One region of the Pseudomonas sp. CYM-20-01 genome, then DNA from elsewhere that is predicted to be linked to it. Evidence: predicted binding sites of a transcription regulator. Region 1 holds the regulator's gene; each other region holds the start of a gene.
The links. The regulator FliA, encoded in region 1, starts transcription of late flagellar genes. The targets are predictions, from matches to a motif close to CTAAAGTTTNNNNNNNNNNNGCCGNTAA.
Positions count from the first base shown of each region.

Region 1 (4,752 bases):
AGTTGGTCGAGCAATGCCTCGAATTCATCGTCGGTAATGTCGGTGCTTGCGCTGGCCGCCGGTGCATCCGCAGGAGCAGCAGCAGGTGCCACTGCGTCGGCCGCGAACTGGCCCTTGCCATGCAACTGGTCGAGCAGCGATTCGAACTCGGCGTCGGTGATGTCTTCGCTGGTCGGTGCGGCGACCGGTGCAGCCGGCGCAGCCGGTGCTTCCGCCTCGGCCTTGACGGCACTGAGGGAGTTGAGCAGCTGTTCGAACTCGCTGTCGGTCACATCCGGCTCGGCCTCAACCACAGGCTCCGGTGCGGCTTCAACCACCGGTGCGGCCGACGTGTCGGCAGGTTCCGCCAGGCGCGCCAGGGCGGCCAGCAGTTCCGGAGTGGCCGCCGTGATCGGTGCACGGTCGCGCACCTCGCTGAACATGCCGTTGACCGCATCCAGTGCTTCGAGAATCACGTCCATCAACTCCGAATCAACGTGACGCTCACCCTTGCGCAGGATGTCGAACACGTTCTCGGCGATGTGGCAGCACTCCACCAGCTCATGGAGCTGGAGGAAGCCGGCGCCCCCTTTTACAGTGTGAAAACCGCGAAAAATTGCATTGAGCAGGTTCGCATCATCCGGTCGGCTTTCCAGCTCGACCAGTTGCTCGGACAACTGCTCTAAAATTTCGCCGGCCTCTACAAGGAAATCCTGAAGGATTTCTTCATCGGCGCCGAAGCTCATGTGGGTGCTCCTTAGAAGCCTAAACTGGATAACAGGTCATCGACATCATCTTGACCCGATACAACGTCTTCACGTTTATCGGCATGAATCTGCGGACCTTCACCCTTGGCGAGATGTTTTTGTGGATCTTTTTCCGAGAGGATCGCTTCGCGGTCATGTTCGATGCCGGCGAAACGGTCAACCTGGCCAGCCATAAGCACCAATTTGAGCAAGTTGCTTTCCACTTCGGTGACCAACTGGGTCACACGCTTGATCACCTGACCGGTGAGGTCCTGGTAATCCTGGGCCAGCAGAATGTCATTGAGGTTGCTGGAAACCGTGCGGTTTTCCTGCTCGCTGCGTGACAGGAAACCGTCAACCCGACGTGCCAACTCGCGAAACTCCTCAGCCCCCACTTCCCGGCGCATGAAGCGGCCCCAGTCGTGGCTCAGGGCCTGGGCTTCAGTGGCCATGCCGTTGACCAGAGGCGTGGCGTTTTCCACCAGGTCCATGGTGCGGTTGGCCGCCGCCTCAGTCAGCCTGACCACATAGGACAGGCGTTCGGTGGCATCGGTGATTTGCGAGATTTCTTCGGCCTGGGGCATATGCGGGTCAATCTGGAAATTGACGATCGCACTGTGCAGCTCGCGTGTGAGCTTGCCCACTTCCTGGTACAGGCCGCGGTCACGGGTCTGGTTGAGCTCATGGATCAACTGCACCGCGTCGCCGAACTGGCCTTTTTCAAGGCTGTCGACCAACTGGTGAGCATGCTTTTTCAGGGTCGACTCGAAGTCTCCCTGTGACGTTTCTTTATGCTCCATAGCTCCCCCGCGATGGCATTAGCCGTGGATGCGTTCGAAGATTTTTTCGATCTTCTCTTTCAAGGCCAATGCAGTGAATGGCTTGACCACGTAACCGTTGACCCCGGCTTGGGCAGCTTCGATGATCTGCTCACGCTTGGCTTCGGCGGTCACCATCAGCACTGGCAGGCTGCGCAGCTTTTCGTCAGCGCGCACGTGGCGCAGCAAGTCGATACCGGTCATGCCCGGCATGTTCCAGTCTGTTACCAGAAAGTCGATGCTCCCGCTGTTGAGGATCGGAATCGCCGTAATGCCGTCATCCGCCTCGACCGTGTTTGTGAACCCAAGGTCACGCAACAGGTTTTTTATGATCCGCCGCATCGTTGAGAAGTCATCAACGATGAGGATTTTCATGTTCTTGTCCAATTCGACCTCCAAGCAGTCTTAAACGCGCCCAGCACCTGGACGCGCCATTTCAATCAACAGGCATTACACAAAAAGGACTGCCGGGGGCACCACGGGTCGAACCCGCGAAGGCCGGTTGCCCTCGCGGTATCGTCTGCAGTGTCCCCACACTGCCTGTTCAGCGCGCTCGCCACTCTCCCAAACGCCCCCGCAAGCGGGCTGCGCACTGGCTGTGCAACTGGCTGACCCGCGATTCGCTGACACCCAGGACCTCACCGATTTCCTTGAGGTTCAGCTCTTCGTCGTAGTACAGCGCCAACACCAGCCGCTCACGCTCCGGCAAATTGGCAATCGCGTCCGCCAACGCCCCCTGGAAACGCTCATCTTCCAGGTCACGCGATGGCTCCATATGAGCACTCGCGCCGTCCTCGTGCAGCCCTTCATGTTCGCCGTCCTGCAACAGGTCGTCGAAACTGAACAGGCGGCTGCCCAAGGTATCGTTCAAAATCCCGTAGTAATCGTCGAGACTCAATTGGAGTTCGGCCGCAACTTCGTGATCTTTAGCGTCGCGACCGGTTTTTGCTTCAATTGCGCGAATTGCGTCACTGACCATGCGTGTATTGCGGTGTACCGAACGCGGCGCCCAGTCACCCTTGCGCACTTCATCGAGCATCGCGCCACGGATGCGGATGCCCGCATACGTCTCGAAACTTGCACCCTTGCTCGCGTCGTATTTGGTCGACACTTCGAGCAAGCCGATCATGCCCGCCTGGATCAGGTCTTCGACCTGGACGCTGGCGGGCAGGCGCGCCAGCAAGTGATAGGCAATGCGCTTGACCAGGGGCGCGTAGCGCTCGATCAACTCGCCCTGGCTGTCACGGGCAGACTTCTTGTACGCGTTGTAGCCGGTCGCTGTCATAGCACGGGTCCTGCGCTCGTCTGATGCACCAATCGCTCGACGAAAAACTCCAGATGCCCCCGAGGGTTGGCAGGCAACGGCCAGGTATCGACCTTCTGGGCAATAGCCTTGAACGCCAGTGCGCACTTGGAACGAGGGAACGCTTCGTAGACTGCACGCTGCTTTTGCACAGCCTTGCGCACACACTCGTCGTAGGGAACTGCGCCGACGTATTGTAAGGCGACATCGAGGAAACGATCCGTGACCTTGGTCAACTTGGCGAACAGGTTGCGCCCTTCCTGCGGGCTCTGGGCCATGTTGGCCAGGACGCGGAAGCGGTTCATGCCGTAGTCACGGTTAAGCAGTTTGATCAGGGCGTAGGCGTCGGTGATCGAGGTGGGTTCATCGCAGACCACCAGCAACACTTCCTGCGCAGCGCGCACAAAGCTGACCACGGACTCGCCGATCCCGGCGGCTGTGTCGATCACCAGCACGTCGAGGTTGTCGCCGATGTCACTGAACGCCTGGATCAGCCCGGCATGCTGCGCCGGACTCAGGTGCACCATGCTCTGGGTGCCGGAGGCGGCCGGGACGATGCGGATGCCACCAGGCCCCTGCAGCAGCACATCGCGCAGCTCACAGCGGCCCTCGATCACATCGGCAAGGGTATGTTTGGGCGTCAGCCCCAGCAGAACGTCGACGTTCGCCAACCCCAGGTCAGCATCCAGCAGCATGACGCGACGGCCAAGCTCTGCCAGGGCCAGGGACAAATTCACTGACACGTTAGTTTTCCCGACGCCACCTTTGCCGCCGGTCACCGCGATCACCTGTACGGGATGCATGCTGCCCATTTTATTTCTTTACCTTGTCTTGCTTAGACGCAGGCTACATGGCTTGGCCGCGTGAATCGCTTGCAGACCATCGATGTAGATACATTTCACGGTGTTCATACCGCCCTCAACCTACCCGCTTCGCCGGGTTGTGGTAGAGGTCGGCGAACATATCGGCCATCGCTTCCTCGCTAGGCTCGTCTTGCATTTGCACGCTGACTGCACGGCTGACCAACTGATGACGGCGCGGCAGATGCAGATCATCCGGGATCCGCGGCCCGTCGGTCAGGTAGGCGACCGGCAATTCATGACTGATGGCCAGGCTCAGCACCTCGCCCAGGCTCGCGGTTTCGTCGAGCTTGGTGAGGATGCAACCGGCCAGGCCGCAGCGCTTGTAACTATGATACGCAGCGGTAAGAACCTGTTTCTGGCTGGTGGTTGCAAGCACCAGGTAATTTTTCGACTTGATGCCACGCCCGGCCAGGCTTTCCAACTGCATGCGCAATGCCGGGTCGCTGGCTTGCAGGCCGGCGGTGTCGATCAGCACCACGCGCTTGCGCAGCAGCGGGTCGAGGGCGTTGGCCAGGGACTGGCCCGGATCGACATGGGTCACCGACACATTGAGAATGCGACCCAGGGTCTTGAGCTGCTCCTGGGCACCGATACGGTAGCTGTCCATGCTCACCAGCGCGATATTCTGAGCGCCGTACTTGAGCACGTAACGCGCCGCCAGCTTGGCCAGGGTGGTGGTCTTGCCCATGCCGGCAGGGCCGACCATGGCGATCACACCGCCCTCTTCCAGGGGTTCGATTTCCGGGGTGACGATCATCCGCGCCAAGTGGGCCAGCAACATGCGCCAGGCCTGGCGAGGCTCTTCGATTTCGGTGGTCAGGGCCAGCAGGTCGCGGGACAACGGGCCGGACAGGCCGATGCGTTGCAGGCGACGCCACAGGTTGGCCTGTTGCGGTTTGCTGCCTTGCAATTGGTTCCAGGCCAGCGAACCCAACTGGACTTCGAGCAGCTCACGCAGGCCATTGAGTTCAAAGCGCATCGAGTCGAACACACGCTGGTCAACCGCCGCTGCCGGGGCTGGCGCAGCGGGACGCGGCGGCTCT
Region 1 is NZ_AP025169.1:5,053,240-5,057,991, forward strand. Features, by position in the region: gene M2497_RS22810 (chemotaxis protein CheA) at 1-725, opposite strand, end outside; gene M2497_RS22815 (protein phosphatase CheZ) at 737-1,525, opposite strand; gene M2497_RS22820 (chemotaxis response regulator CheY) at 1,544-1,918, opposite strand; gene fliA (RNA polymerase sigma factor FliA) at 2,088-2,828, opposite strand; gene fleN (flagellar synthesis regulator FleN) at 2,825-3,658, opposite strand; gene flhF (flagellar biosynthesis protein FlhF) at 3,765-4,752, opposite strand, start outside.

Region 2 (4,752 bases), 1.6 Mb from region 1:
GTGAGCCCACGGCTGCCGGCGCCCAGGAATGCCCCCGTGTACCGATGGAGCCCCTGGACAGCGCCGCCCACGACGGCGTCGGCCTGGTCTGCGGGTTCTTCCATTTTCAGTCAGGCCTATCGGCGATGATCGTCGACAGCCTGCCCGCCTGGATCATCCTGCGCGCAGGCGACCCTTCGCTTACCGCCGCGCGCAACCTGTTCGAACTGATCCTGCAAGAGTGCGAGCGCGTGCCGGCGCCCTCTTCGGCCCTGCTTGAACGGCTGTGCCACCTGCTGTTCCTGTATGTCCTGCGCCAACAGGTGCTGGACAACCGTGAACTCGGCGGCCTCGCGGCGCTGGCCCGGCAACCGGCGTTCGCCAACCTGCTGGAACAGTTGATCGCCCATCCCGCCGACGCCTGGACCCTGGAAAGCATGGCCGCCTGTACCGGGCTGTCACGCTCGGCGTTTTTCAAGCGCTTCAATGAACTGTGCGGACAGTCGCCGGGCCAGGTGCTGCTGATGATGCGCATGCGCCATGCCTGCCAGCTGTTCAAGCAGGACCAGACCGTGGCGGATGTGTCGCTGGCCGTGGGGTATCAGTCGGTGGCGGCGTTTACCCGTGCGTTTCACAAGGTCACCGGGCAGCAGCCTGGGGCGTATCGCAAGGCCCAGGCCTAGCGCTGCAAACCAGTGCCGGGCCGGGCGCAAAGCTCGATCAGCCAGTCTACAAATACGCGTACTCGCTGGGACAGTTGGCGGTGTGGCGGATACAGCGCCGACAGGGCCATTTTCGGCACCGCCAGGCTGGGCAATACCTGCACCAGGGTACCTTCTGCCAGTTGACGCGTCGCGTGGTAAGCCGGCGCCTGGATCAAGCCGAACCCGGCTTCACAGGCAGCGAAGTAGCCGTCGGAACTGTTCACCGCCAAGCCTTTTGACAGGTTGAACGTGCGCAATTGGCCGTCGACTTCAAACTCCAGGCCAAAGCGTTTGCCCGTGACGCTGGAGACGTACTCGACCATCTGATGGTTGGCCAGGTCCTCCAACGATGCCGGAACGCCCCGGCGCGCCAGATATACCGGGCTCGCCAACGTCAGTTGATCCATCATCGCCAGAGGCCGTGCCACCAGCGATTCATCCAGGGCCAGACCACCGCGCAGCACGCAATCCACGCCTTCACGGATCAAGTCCACCGGGCGGTCGTTGAGACTGATCTCCAGTTCGATCTGGGGATAGCGGGCCGTGAATGTCGGCAATGCAGGGATCACGATCAAGCGCCCGATGCCTGACGGCATGTCAACACTCAAGGTGCCGCGCGGGTTCTGGCGTTGCGTGGAAAATACCGCCTCGGTTTCCTCAAGGTCCGACAGTAATTGCACACAGCGCTGGTAATACGCTGCGCCATCCAGCGTCGGGCTGACTTGCCGCGTGGTGCGCTGCAACAGTTGCACGCCTAGGTGTGCCTCCAATTGCTTGATCAACACCGTCACCGAGGCGCGGGGTAGTTGCAGGCTGTCGGCGGCCTTGGCAAAGCCACGCAGTTCGACGATACGGGTGAACACGCGCATCGCGTTGAAACGGTCCAAGGGGCGGTTCCTTGCGCTGATTATTTAGATATTACGAATAGTGTTAGTGCTTTTAGCCGGTTTATCCAGGTTTTGTCGAGCGTGACAATGCAGGCCTTCCCATCCAAGGAGCAACACCCATGCATACCCGCCAACTCGGTACCCACGGCCCACTCGTCTCAGCCATCGGCCTCGGCTGCATGGGCATGAGCGATTTCTACACCCCCGGCAGCGACACCCGCGAAGCCATCGCCACCTTGCACCGTGCGCTGGAACTGGGCATCAACTTCCTCGACACCGCCGATATCTATGGCCCGCACACCAACGAAGCACTGATCGGCAAGGCCATCGTCGGCAAGCGCGACCTGGTGTTCCTGGCCAGCAAGTTCGGCATCGTGCGTGACCCGGCCAACCCTGCCCTGCGTGGCGTGAACGGCCGCCCTGAATACATCCGCAACGCCATCGACGGCACCCTGCGCCGCCTGGGTGTGGAGACCCTCGACCTGTACTACCAGCACCGCATCGACCCGGACGTCGCCATCGAAGAAACCGTCGGCGCCATGGCCGAGCTGGTGCACCAGGGCAAGGTGCGTTACCTGGGCCTGAGCGAAGCCTCCGCCGCCACCCTGGAACGTGCCCACAAGGTGCACCCGATCAGCGCCCTGCAAAGCGAATACTCGTTGTGGAGCCGCGACCAGGAACACAACGGCTGCCTCGCCACCTGCCAGCGCCTGGGCATCGCCTTTGTGCCCTATAGCCCGCTGGGCCGTGGCTTTCTGACGGGTGCGCTGCAAAGCCCGGACGACTTCGGCGCCGATGACTACCGCCGCTTCAGCCCACGTTTCCAGGGCGAGAACTTCGCCAAGAACCTCGAACTGGTCAAACAGGTGCAGGCGCTGGCCGCCGACAAAGGCATCAGCGCCGGGCAACTCGCCTTGGCCTGGGTGCTGGCGCAGGGTGATTTCATCATTCCGATTCCCGGCACCAAGCAGCGCAAATACCTGGAGGAGAATGTCGCCGCGCTGTCGGTCAGCCTCAGCCCGAGCGAACTGGCGGCCCTGGAGGCGATCTTTCCCGCCGAGGCCCCCGCTGGCTTGCGCTACCCCGAGGCGGTGATGGCCATGCTGGATATCTGAATCGAAACCGCGCCGCTCACCGGCGCGGTTTTTTCTTGCACGATAGTACCTAAAGCTCCGCCCTGCCAAGCCGATAGCCCTACGAAGCTCTAACAAAGCCGCGTCGATAATAAACGCTTCGTAAGGACGACCCCATGCCCCCACTGCGCTCCATCCAAGCCCGCTATACCCTGTTCCTGGTGCTGTTCGTCCTGGTGTTATTTGTGTTGACCGTAGTGGGTATCGGCCAGTTGGTCGCGCCCAAGCTGCAGCACACCGAAGAACAGGTAGTGCTCAACCGTATCGCCGAGGTCGCCGAGCAGATCCAGGGCGAACTCAACAAGGTCCAGTCCCAGCAACGCAGCATCACCCAGACCATTCCATTGCTCGACAGCGATGCCATCGACAAGGTCCTGCCGGGCCTGGTCGACCAGTATGGCGAGCTGAAAGTCTTCGGCGGCGGTATCTGGCCGCTGCCCAACCAGCGCACTCCGGGGCGCAACAAGCACAGTACGTTCTGGCACCGCGATGCGTCAGGCAAGCTGGCCGTGAACACCTTCTGGAACAGCGACCCAGCGCCCAACTATTACGACCAGAGCTGGTACAAGGGCGGCCTCGCCTCGCCTCGTGGTCAATGTGCCTGGGCCGCCGCCTACAAGGACGACGCCAGCCAGGAGCCGCGTACCAACTGCGCCATGGCCATCCAGCGCGACGGCGTGCCTTATGGCGTCGCCACCATCGACGTGACCCTGGGCTTCTTCAATGACTTGGTCGCCAGTAAAGAGAAAGACATCGGCGGGCAAATGCTGATCGTCGAAGGCGACGGCAAGATCATCAGCAACAGCTCGCGCATCAGTGGCCCGGTGGTGTTGAAAAACATCAGCGAACTCACCGGCACCTCGGCATTTGCCGCCCAGGTCAGCAAAGCCCTGGCCCACCGCGACCAGGCGCTGCAACGTAGTGAGTTCGACAACCAGGGCGTGTCCAGCACCTTCTACATGCGTCCCATCGAAGGCACGCCGTGGTTCCTTGCCACTGCCCTGCCGACGTCGCTGATCACCGCCCAGCGCAATGACGTGCTCGGCACCCTGGCGCTGTTGCAGATCCCGATGGTGGTGCTGCTGGTGCTGCTCGCGGCGTATGCGATCCGCCAACTGGTGCAGCGCATGAAGACGCTGAAGGCCAATATCGACGCGCTTTCCGCCGGCGACGCCGACCTCACGCGACGCATCACCATCCGTGCCGAAGACGAACTGGGTGCCATCGGCCATTCGGTGAACCGCTTTATCGTCTACCTGCAAAACATGATCGGCGAAGTGACCCAGGCCACCGGCGCCATGTCGTCGAGCCTGGCGCAGTTGCAACAGACCTCGGCGCATACCAACCAGATCCTGGTGCGGCATGCCTCGGAGACTGACCAGACGGTGACCGCCATCACCGAAATGAGCTCCACCGCCGACACCGTGGCGCAAAACGCCGCCGAAACCGCCGCATTCACCCAGCGTGCCAACGAGCACGCCGACCGTTCCCGCGTGGTGGTCGGTGAGGCGTCCAACAGCGTCAGCGCGTTGATCGGTGAAGTCTCCAGCGCCACCCACAGCGTGGAGAACATGCGCCAGGACGCCGCGCGCATCACCGAAACCCTCGGCGTGATCGGCGCAATTGCCGGGCAGACCAACCTGCTGGCCCTCAACGCCGCCATCGAAGCGGCGCGGGCCGGCGAACAAGGCCGTGGGTTTGCGGTGGTGGCCGATGAAGTCCGTGCGCTCGCGGCACGCACCCAGGCCAGTACCTCGCAAATCAACGACATGCTCACGCGCCTGACGGCAGGCGTGAGTTCCTCGGTGGCGGCCATGGAAAACACCCAGGCCAGCTGCCAGTCGGCGGCGGACGCCACGGCGCGGGTGAACACCGGGCTGGATGAAATGGCCGGCTCCGTCAGCCATATCAACAACCTCAGCACCCAGATCGCCACGGCCGCCGAGCAGCAAAGCGCGGTGACCGAGGAGATCAACCGCAGCATGGTGCAGATCCGACAAATGGTCGAAGAGCTGGTACAGAGCGGCCACGCCACCGAAAACAATACCC
Region 2 is NZ_AP025169.1:3,426,453-3,431,204, reverse strand. Features, by position in the region: gene M2497_RS15280 (AraC family transcriptional regulator) at 1-662, shown strand, start outside; gene M2497_RS15275 (LysR family transcriptional regulator) at 659-1,570, opposite strand; gene M2497_RS15270 (aldo/keto reductase) at 1,690-2,685, shown strand; gene M2497_RS15265 (methyl-accepting chemotaxis protein) at 2,820-4,752, shown strand, end outside.
Region 2: M2497_RS15265 (methyl-accepting chemotaxis protein) is a predicted target of FliA. The motif match lies at 2,735-2,762, and genes of this name have one in related genera.

Region 3 (4,752 bases), 1.6 Mb from region 1:
TGGCCGAAGGTGTTGAAACGCCTGAGCAACTGGCGCTGCTGCGTTTGTTTGGCTGCGACCAGGCCCAGGGTTACCTGATCAGCAAGCCGCTGCCGTTGCCGGAGTTGGTGGAGTACCTGACTTTCGGCAAAAGCCAGCAAGCGCTGCTGGGCTGAGGTGGCAATCCAATCAAAAAGTGGGAGGAGGCTTGCCTCCGATTGCGGTGGGTCAGTCAAAAAACCAGTGACGGGCACGCCGCAATCGGGGGCAAGCCCCCTCCCACATTGTTAATCGTGCAGGGCCTCGGCTTGGAATGAGCCTTGAGGTTCAGGCTCCTGGCGAAGCATCCGCTTCATCTTTGCCTCAAACGCCCAGGTCAGGCTCACCGCCGCGCACGCCAGGCCCAACGCCAGGCCCCACCACACGCCGGTCGGTCCCCAGCCCAGGGTGAAGGCCATCAGCCAGGCCGACGGTGCGCCAATCAACCAATAGCAACCCGCGCCGATCAGGAAGGTGGTCTTGGCGTCCTTGAGCCCGCGAATGCAGCCCATGGCGATGGTCTGCACGCCATCGAACAGTTCGAACCAGGCGGCGACGGCCAGCAGGCTGACGGCCAGGACGATCACGTCGTGGAACGCCGGGTCGTTGTGGTCGATGAGCAGTCCGATCAGCGGGTCGGAATAGAGCCACAACACGCCAGCAAATCCCAGCATGATCGCCGCGCCAAAGCCAATGCCGACACGACCGGCCAGGCGCGCATGCAGCAACTGCCCGGCGCCGTAGTGCTGGCCGATGCGCATGGTCACCGCGTAGGACATCCCCGCCGGCACCATGAACGCCACCGAGACGATCTGCAATGCGATCTGGTGCGCGGCCAACTGCGTGCTGCCCATGGTGCCCATGCACAGTGCCGCAAACGCGAACAGCCCGACCTCCACCGCATAGGTGCCGCCGATCGGCAGGCCCAGGCGCCACAACTCGCGCAGGTACTGGGTGTTGAGGCGCAGCAGGCCGGTACTCAGTGGGTAGGCCGCATAGGTGCGGTTGCTGCGGATGTACCAAATCAGCGTCAGCGCCATGCCGTTGGCGACGATGGCTGTGACCAGGCCGATGCCCATCAGGCCAAGCTTGGGCAGGCCGAACATGCCTTCGATCAGCGCGTGGTTGAGCAGGTAGTTGATTACCGTACCGCCAAGGCTGATCACCATCACCGGCGTCGCCTTGCCGATTGCGCTGGTGAAGCCGCGCAGGGCCATGAAACTCAGGTAACCGGGCAGGGCGAAGGGCAAGATCGTCAGGAATTGCCCGGCCGAGTGCACGTTGGTCTCGGTCTGGCCAAACATCAGCAGCACAGGCTTGAGATTCCACAGCAGCAAACCGGCCGCCAGGGCCATCAGCCACGCCAGCCATAGCCCGGCCTGGGTCAGGCGGGTGGCGCCTTCGATATCGCCCGCGCCGTGACGGATGGCCACCAGAGTGCCCACGGCGGCAATCACGCCGATGCAGAAAATCGCCACGAACGAGTAGGTCGCCGCGCCCAGGCCGCCACCGGCCAGGGCTTCGGGGCTCAGGCGCGCCATCATCAGGGTGTCGGTCAGCACCATCAGCATGTGCGCCAACTGTGAGGCAATCAACGGCCCTGACAGCCGCAGAATGGCCCAGAGTTCGGTACGTGCCGGATGTTGCATGATCATCACGCTCGACAAGTCAGAGGGTTGGGGAAGGCTTGATTCTCGGCGCTCTGGGTTAATTACACAAAAGGATTAAAGCGATGGTGTACATGACTTAAACTCATGTGTATTGATCTGATAGTGTTGGTGGATCGCTATGCAGGAATTTACCGATGTCTCGTCGCCTTGCTCCGCTGTATGCCTTGCGCGCATTCGAGGCCGCCTCTCGGCACAATTCCTTCACTCGGGCAGCGGAGGAGCTCTCCATCACGCAAAGTGCGGTGAGCCGGCATATCCGCACGCTGGAAGAGCATTTCGCCTGTCGCCTGTTCCAGCGCAGCGGCCGCACCTTGCAGCTCACCGAAGCGGCGCGCCTGTTGTTGCCGGGCGTGCGTGAAGGTTTCGCCGCATTGGAGCGGGCCTGCCACACCCTGAACGCCGAAGACGACATCCTGCGCATGAAGGCACCGTCGACCCTGACCATGCGCTGGCTGCTGGCGCGGCTCAGCCGCTTCCGCGCGTTGCAGTCAGGCAATGAGGTGCAACTGACCAGCGCGTGGATGAGCGTGGACGAGGTGGATTTCAACCAGGAGCCCTTCGACTGCGCGGTGCTGCTGAGCTACGGGCACTTCCCGGCGGACTGGGAGGCCAGCTACCTGTTTCCGGAGCTGCTGATCCCGGTAGGTGCGCCGAACCTGCTGGAGGACGGGCCCTGGGATGCTGCACGCCTGGCCACCGCTGAATTGCTGCACCCCACGCCCGACCGTCGCGATTGGCGCAATTGGTTGGAGCGCATGGGGTTGTCATCCCAGGTGTCGCTCAAGGGCGGGCAGGTATTCGATACCCTCGAACTGGGCATGATCGCCGCTGCGCGGGGCTACGGTGTGTCCATGGGCGATTTGCTGATGGTGGCCGAAGACGTGGCCCAGGGTCGATTGAGCCTGCCCTGGCCAACGGCGGTGGCCAGTGGCGAAAACTACTACCTGGTATGGCCGAAAACCCGCCCCGGCGGTGAGCGTTTGCGGCGCTTGGCGGAGTTTCTGCAGGCGGAAGTCAAGGCGATGGAATTGCCTCAGGTCGAACGCCTCGAGTGAGGGGCGACAGACTGTTTGTGCAATCGTTTGCGTGATACCCCTGCGGATCGCTCAAGTATTGCCTCGGCTCGCCGAAGTAGGTGTGTTGGAACCATCGTACACCAACGTTTCCCACTGGATAATTTGCCGAGCAACGCTATGAGATCAGGATGATCCTGGCCTCGGCCAGGAGCCGTCATGTCTCAACCTCGCGCCCGGATAGCCTCCCAGTTAGGCCTGGCATTAGCCGTGATTCTGGCTGTCGTCATCAGCGGCAGCACCGTGTTTGCCTTGCGTTCCCTCGACTCCGCCAACCTCGCTACCCGCGAGGAGCACCTGGCCAGCGAGGCACGTTTGCTCGCCGACCAACTCAACACCTTCCACAGCACCTTGCGCGAAAGTACCCAGCGTTTGAGCGGGCTGTTTGAAAAGCGCTTCGGCGCTGGCTTGAGCGTGCATGCGGACCAGCTTGTGACCGTGGCCGGTGTGCAGACGCCTAGCCTGTACCTGGGCAATCAGGTGTTGAACAACAACTTCAATGAAGTGGATGAGTTCAAGCAGATGTCCGGCGGCGTGGCCACGGTATTCGTGCGCAGCGGCGAAGACTTTATCCGTATCAGCACCTCGTTGACCAAGCAGGACGGCAACCGCGCCATCGGCACGGTGCTGGATCGCCAGGGCCCGGCTTACCAGCGGGTGCTCGGCGGGCAGACCTATATCGGCCGCGCGGTGCTGTTCGACCGCTCCTACATGACCCAGTACAGCCCGGTGCGCGACAGCAGTGGGCAGGTGATCGCGGTGTTGTTCATCGGGTTCGACTACACCGATGCGCAGAATGCCCAGTTCGAGAACCTCAAGCGTTTCCGCATCGGCCAGACCGGCTCCCTCGCCTTGCTGGATGAACAGAAGCGCTGGCTGGTGCCGCCGGTGGGCGTGCAGGCGCTGGATCAAGCCATTCCCGTGATGCTGGACCTGGCCAAGACGCCGGGTACAGGGCGTTTCTGGGCAGACAAGAACGAAGACTTCTACAGCGTGTCGGTGCCTTTCGAAGGCGGGCCGTGGGCCGTGGTCGCGAGCATGCCCAAGGCCGAAATCCGCTCGGTGACGTGGGACGTCGGTATCCGCCTGGTGATCGGCAGCGTGCTGGCCATGCTGCTGGCGGTCGGTGCAACGGTGTGGCTGCTGCGCAGCAAGCTGGCGCCGTTGGGCGACCTGGTGCGCCAGGCCGAAGCCTTGGGCGCGGGCGACTTGAGCGCACGCTTGAACGTGTCCAGCCATGACGAAATCGGCCAATTGGCGCGCAGTTTCAACCAGATGGGTGAAGCGCTGTCGACCATGGTCTCGCATATCCGCAAGGCGGCCGAAGAGGTCAACAGCCGTGCCCAGGCGCTGTCCGGTTTGTCCGGTGGCGCCTATGAAGGCATGGAGCAGCAGTCCGGCGAGATCACCAGCATGGCCGGGGCGGTGGAAGAGTTCAGCGCCACCTCGCTGAACATTGCCGACAACATGGGCAGCACCGAACGCCTTGCCCAGGAAAACGCCCAACAGACCCGCATCGGGCGCAACTCGATGCAAGAGGCGTCGTCATCCCTGGAACACATCGCCACCGCGCTCAACAGCACGGCCACGGTGATCAACACCCTGGGCCAACGCTCCCAAGAGATCGGCGGAATCGTCGGCGTGATCACCTCGATTGCCGAACAGACCAACCTGCTGGCGCTCAACGCCGCCATCGAGGCCGCCCGCGCCGGTGAACAAGGCCGTGGGTTTGCCGTGGTCGCCGATGAGGTGCGCAACCTGGCGTCGCGTACCCGGGAGGCCACTGACGAAATCTCCGGAATGATCCAGAGCATCCAGCAGGAAACCGGCAACGCCATCAGCACCATGGAGCGCGGCAATGTGTTGATGCAGGAAGGCCTGTCGCGTAACGCCGACGTGGCGTCGGCCCTGGCGCGTATTGACGAGCAAAGCCGCTCGGCCGGTCAGCAGTTTGCTGCGATTACCACCGCCACCCAGGAACAGAGCAGCAC
Region 3 is NZ_AP025169.1:6,681,020-6,685,771, reverse strand. Features, by position in the region: gene M2497_RS30640 (bifunctional diguanylate cyclase/phosphodiesterase) at 1-155, shown strand, start outside; gene M2497_RS30635 (NorM family multidrug efflux MATE transporter) at 267-1,673, opposite strand; gene M2497_RS30630 (LysR substrate-binding domain-containing protein) at 1,823-2,743, shown strand; gene M2497_RS30625 (methyl-accepting chemotaxis protein) at 2,921-4,752, shown strand, end outside.
Region 3: M2497_RS30625 (methyl-accepting chemotaxis protein) is a predicted target of FliA. The motif match lies at 2,794-2,821, and genes of this name have one in related genera.